2 regions of the Pseudoalteromonas sp. S3785 genome follow, and region 1 is predicted to be linked to the other one. Evidence: predicted binding sites of a transcription regulator. Region 1 holds the regulator's gene; the other holds the start of a gene.
The links. Region 1 encodes LexA, which represses DNA repair genes until DNA is damaged. Its sites were predicted from a motif close to TACTGTATNNNNATACAGTA; they were not measured.
Positions count from the first base shown of each region.

Region 2: CWC17_RS14880 (SulA-like leucine-rich domain-containing protein) is a predicted target of LexA. The motif match lies at 2,046-2,065, and genes of this name have one in related genera.

Region 1 covers NZ_PNCT01000031.1:31,004-34,209, forward strand. The annotation lists gene CWC17_RS09115 (hypothetical protein) at 1-360, shown strand, start outside; gene CWC17_RS09120 (PaaI family thioesterase) at 371-811, opposite strand; gene lexA (transcriptional repressor LexA) at 989-1,606, shown strand; gene coxB (cytochrome c oxidase subunit II) at 2,079-3,206, shown strand, end outside.
Region 2 covers NZ_PNCT01000057.1:23-3,228, reverse strand. The annotation lists gene CWC17_RS14890 (NCS2 family permease) at 1-1,240, opposite strand, end outside; gene CWC17_RS14885 (SEL1-like repeat protein) at 1,358-1,813, shown strand; gene CWC17_RS14880 (SulA-like leucine-rich domain-containing protein) at 2,089-2,523, shown strand; gene CWC17_RS14875 (YchJ family protein) at 2,565-3,044, shown strand.

The DNA of each region.
Region 1 (3,206 bases):
AATGTAGATCTAGAGCTTGAGTCTAAACATGATATTAGCGCCTTAGTGGCAGACTTAAAGAAAAACGCGACGGTTTTGCATTATGACAAAGACGAATATCGTCAACTTGCGCGTATTGAAGCCTCAGGTGAAATATCAACACCAGATAAAGCGATTAACCATTTGTGCGAGCTTATTGAGTCGTGTTCACGTAATGCGCTTAAACAATGGCTCAGCTGCTCGCGAAGAACGTTTGATATTGGCTTTGAATCGGGCACGTCGCCTAAATGTTTTAACCAAGCCTTACATGCAGACACACTGCTACGTATATCTGCGATTGGTGCAGGTATGGAAATTACTATTTATCCTATCGAAAAATAACAATAAGTAATTATCTGCGCTCTACAACTGCTGCGGTCATTTTTGATACGCAGCACAGCTCATTGCGGCTATTTGTTATTTTTATTTCCCACACAGAACTACGTTTACCTATATGAAAAGCCCTAGCGGTTGCAGTTAAAGTACCATTGCGAGATGCTTTTAAATGGCTTGCGCTAATTTCCTGCCCTACACAATAAAACTTTGTAAAATCGACAACAAAATTAGCAGCATAGCTTGCTACTGTTTCGGCAAGTACTACATTTGCACCACCGTGAACCATCCCCATAGGATTATGATGCTCAGGAATTGCTGGCATTGTGGCAACTAGGTAATCGTCACCAATTTCTGTGACTTCAATACCCATGGTTTTCATTAATGTGCCTTGGCCGTCAATGCCTTCCTCTAACTGTTTGCAAAGCGCTAAAGTGATGGGTTGGTGCCAAATACTCATAATTACTCCTTTATGTTGAAAGCAAATTTATAGCATTTTAAATACTGAACGTCTGTAATTACCTAAAATATATCCAAGTGCGGTGTGTTTAGCTATTTTAAAGCGCAATTTAAATTTGCGATTTTTATTTAACTGTATATACTCACAGTTAAATGTACTGTATGGAAAACCAGTTGTATGCGACCATTAACTAAACGCCAAGCTCAAATACTCGAACTAATAAAAGTTTTTATTAAAGACACTGGTATGCCTCCTACACGTGCCGAAATTGCGCAAACACTAGGTTTTAAAAGTGCTAATGCCGCAGAAGAGCACTTAAAAGCGCTTGCCAAAAAAGGTGTTATTAAAATGAAGCCAGGCGCAAGCCGTGGTATTCAATTGGTTGAAGAAGAAGAGCCAGAGCAACTAGGTCTGCCATTAATAGGTCGAGTTGCAGCGGGTTCGCCTATTTTGGCGCAAGAACATGTTGAGAGCCACTGCAAAATAGACCCACTTATGTTTAAACCTGCCGCTGACTTTTTACTGCGTGTTAACGGTATGAGTATGAAAGATATAGGCATTATGGACGGCGACTTACTTGCTGTACACCGTACTCAAACAGCTGAAAACGGCCAAGTTGTGGTTGCGCGGGTAGATGAAGACGTAACCGTAAAGCGCCTCGAAAAAGCAGGCCGAAAAGTATTATTACACGCCGAAAACGAAGAGTTTACGCCTATAGAGGTAGACCTTGAAAACGAATCTTTTAATATTGAAGGTTTAGCTGTTGGCGTAATAAGAAATGCCGACTGGATGTAATTTTTAACTATTTTTAAGTAACTTTTTATAAATGCGCACTTTTAAGTGTGCATTTTTGTTTTAAGAAAGACCTTCCGCTACCTCAAAGCGCCCTAAAATTATTTAGCCTGTAAACTTTTTTGCACTCGCACTTAACTCCTCTTTTATATGATGCACCCCCTAGTTTTACTCGCTATTTAGCAACTAACTTGTGTTTAAGCTGGCGTAATTAAAGCTTATTTTAAAATACAACTTGTTTGTTTTTTATACTAAAACTTGCTTGTTGTACGTTTTTTAGCTAATCATTAATGTGCTGGGCTAACAATAACTCACAGCTTTTTGGTTTTGAGAACACACAAATACACATTCATTGTTGACGCAGCTATACCAATCAAAACAAATTAGGTTGGTTAAATAATAAAAATAACGAATTGGCGTTTAAGCCGTATGCCTCTTCGCTTTGCATTCGCAATAGCATCAAAGGAGCCGTCACATGGGTAAACTGACCTCTGCCTTGTGGCTTGTATTGATTATGTTCCCGCAGCAAGTGCTGGCTAATAGCCAATACAATATGCGCAAGGGCGTAACCGATATAAGTAATAATGTATATCAGCTACACATGACAATATTTTTAATATGTTGTGTGATTGGGGTGATAGTGTTCGCAATTATGTTTTGGGCACTAATTCATCACCGTAAATCTAAAGGGGCAGTTCCTGCCCAATTTCATGAAAGTACCAAAGTAGAAATTCTTTGGACTGCCATTCCGTTTGTTATTTTAATTGCCATGGCAATCCCTGCCACTAAAACCTTGATTGCAATGGAAGATGCCAGTAAGGCCGACTTAACCATTAAAATCACTGGATCACAGTGGAAGTGGCATTATGAATATATGGGCGAAGACGTGGAGTTTTATTCTATTTTGTCTACCCCTCAAGACGAAATAGCCAACCTTGCTAATAAAAACCCTAATTACTTACTTGAGGTTGATAAACCTTTAGTACTGCCAATTAATCAAAAGGTGCGTTTTTTAATGACCTCTGATGATGTTATTCACTCTTGGTGGGTACCTGATTTTGCCGTTAAAAAAGATGCCAACCCGGGGTTTATTAATGAAACGTGGACCAACATCAACGAAGAGGGTATTTACCGTGGCCAATGCGCCGAACTGTGCGGTAAAGATCATGGTTTTATGCCCGTGGTAGTTGAAGCTAAGTCACAAGAGGATTTTAACGCGTGGCTTGCAGATGCTAAGCAAGCTAAGCAGAAAGCGGCATTAGCCGATGCAGCCCTACTTGAGAAAACGATTCCTAAAGAAGAGTTAATGACGCTAGGTGAGCAAGTGTATATGGCAAGTTGCGCTGCGTGTCATCAGCCAACAGGTATGGGGTTACCGGGTGTGTTTCCAGCGCTTAAAGGCAGCCCCATTGTGCTTGGTGATATAAAAGATCATATAGATATTGTAATTCATGGCCGTCCTGGCACCGCAATGCAGGCATTTGCAAAGCAGTTATCTATAAAGCAACTTGCGGCAGTAATTACCTACAAACGCAATGCGTGGGGTAACGATACGGGTGATGTTATCCAACCTAGTGAAATTCAGGCAGCACTTGATGCTGAT
Region 2 (3,206 bases), on a different contig from region 1:
TAATACTCACTTGATCGCGTTTACCACATAGTAACTTAACCGCAGTATACGATATAAAACCAAGCGCAATACCATGTGCAATAGAGAATGTAAGTGGCGTCATAAGCAGTACAACACTTACCGGAATTGCATCGCTCATATCATCCCAGTTCACAAACTTAAGGTTTTGCAGCATTAATACCGCAACGTATAAAATAGCACCCGCTGTTGCATAGGCTGGCACCATTTGCGCAAGCGGCGCAAAAAACATCATTAGCAAAAAGCATACACCTACAACGACGGCTGTTAAGCCAGTACGCCCGCCAACCGATACACCGGCCACAGACTCAATATAAGAAGTGGTTGTTGAAGTACCCAGCATTGCGCCGGCAATGGTCGCTGTACTATCAGCACTTAAAGCACGCCCTAAGCGCGGCATGTTGCCTTTTTCATCGGCCAAGCCTGCTTTTTGAGTTACCGCAACCAACGTCCCTGATGTATCAAATAAGTCAACAAACAAAAACGCAAAAATTACGCTTAACATGGAAAGTTCAAGGGCCGCTGCAAAATCAAGTTGCATAAACGTAGGTAAAATAGACGGTGGCATTGAAATTACGCCGTGGTACTGAACTAAATCAAGGCTTAACGCAATACCTGTTACTAGCAAAATGCTAATAAGTACGCCACTTTTTATATCGCGATAAAGTAAAGCCGCAATAACAAAAAAGCTTAATATAGCTAATAAAGGGCCCGCCGAAGTGATATCACCAAGCTGCACTAATGTTGCTGGGCTTGAAACAATAATCCCTGCATTTTTTAGTGCAATTAACGCTAAAAACGCGCCTATACCTGTTGCTATAGCTTGTTTTAAAACCAAAGGAATCGCATTAATTATCCACTCGCGGACCTTAAACAAACTTAATATTAAAAATATACAACCAGACATAAATACCGCACCTAATGCAGCCTGCCAGCTATAACCCATCCCTAAAACTACACCATAAGTAAAAAATGCGTTAAGGCCCATACCTGGCGCAAGTGCTAAAGGATAATTGGCCCACAGCCCCATAATAAAACAGCCAATAGCAGCTGCAATACAAGTGGCTACAAATGCAGCACCTTGATCCATGCCTGCTTCAGCAAGCATTGCAGGGTTAACAAATACAATGTAAACCATAGTGATGAAAGTAGTGACTCCTGCAATGCTTTCGCGTCGCACATTGGAGTTGTTTTCGCGGAGTTTAAATAGAGCTTCGAGCATAATAGACTTGTGGTTGTAAAAAGTGACGAGATTTTATCATAAAATTAAGTATAAACAGGACATTTTACCTTGCGATATACTAAACTGTTGACGTAGAAACTATATAAAAGAAAATGTATGAATAAGACTCAGCCTAGCGGACAAGACTTAGAGCAGCAATTAAACAACATTTTAGACTTTGTAACTCAGCCTATAAACCAAAGCGCTGAAAGCAATAGTGATGTAAGCGAGCACACAGCACTTAATAAAGCACTGTATTATTTAAAACATAATCAAGCACCATTGGCAGCTAAATGGATGCGTCTTGCCGCAATGGCCAGAAATCATCGCGCCCAGTTTTATTTAGGATTATTTTTTGTCAAAGGCCAAGGCGTACCAAAAAGTGTATTTCACGCAGCAGCATGGCTTAGTTTAGCCAGTAGCCAAGGCTATGAACCGGCAACCGCTGCTTTAGATGATTTAAGAAAATATATCGACACCAAACGTCTTAAAGACGCGCAGTGCTACGCAGCAAGCTTGTTTGAGCAAATACACCAAATACAGTATGCTCACTTAATCCCCAAAAATGACTAACTACTGTATTACTAAGTACTGTAAAACACATTAAAACAACTGTATAGCCACCTCTTAAGTACTGTATAGCGCTGCTACACTTTATACAGTTGCGCAAGCACCCTCATTTTTCACTCTCACAGATAAATTATAAGCAACTGTTTTTAAAGTGTTATTTTTATTATTTATTTTTTAAAGTCATCAACTGTATAAAAAATAACAAAAAACACTTGCACACAACAACTGTATAAACTACTGTATACATGTACTGTATATAAACCCAGTGAGTGAGACCTATGCTACAGCCAATTACCGTAAGAAACGTTAAAAGCTACCAACAACATGACGAAAATGAGTTAGTAAACTTAATAAAAGTAGAAGATGAAATTTCTGCAACATTTGAGATGCTAAAAGTGTTGCACCAATACAATAGCTCGAATGCGTGGACCTTACTAATTGCGCCTGACCATGTGCCCAGTAAAGCCTTACTAGATAGCTGCTCTATTGATACCAGCAAATTGCTTGTGATAAGGCAAAAGCATTTAGTAAATTTAGAGTATGTGCTTAACTCCGCACTCCATAATGGAAATTTTGCAGCCATTATTACGTGGACCGACATAGTCAGTGAGCAACAGCTTGTTAATTTATCGCTTAATTTAAATAAAAGAAGCGCTAAGCTATTTTGCTTTACTAAAAAAACCAGCACTACAGCAATATCACTTACTCAATAAGCTGGTAAAATACATTTTTGATTTATGTTAATTAGTATTTTATGAGTGTAACCAGTACCAGCGCCTGCAAATGCAACAGTCAGCTTAATTATGGCGACTGTTGCCAACCTTATCATCTTGATATAAAAACCCCAGAAACACCTGAGCAATTAATGCGTTCGCGCTTTAGTGCTTATGCATTAAAAAATGCATCTTATGTATTTAAAACTTACGCTAAAGAAAAACAAGCACAAAACCCAGTAAATGAAATTGCTGACTTTGCCAATAGCTGCCGCTTTGTAAAATTAGTTGTACGCGACACAAAACAAAGTGATGAGCGAGGCTCTGTTGCCTTTAACGCGTATTATTTTTACCAAAACTTATATTGTGAACTGGATGAGAAATCAGACTTTATAAAAGAGGATGGTGAATGGCGTTATTTAGAGGGTATTATTAATCCGGTAGCCGATATTAAAGTTAATAGAAATGACCCCTGCCCTTGCGGAAGTGCTAAGAAATATAAAAAATGCCACGCTTTATAAAGTAATACACTTAAAGTATAACGACGCTTAAGTAATTTCAATAACGAACTTAACCACCAGGGCGTGTTGACCTTTGATGGTTGAATTTGCAGCAGTGTGTTTGGTTTTTAGGCAAGGCAGAGCCTATGAAGTGTGGTTATTCCCCATAAATAGGCGATAACG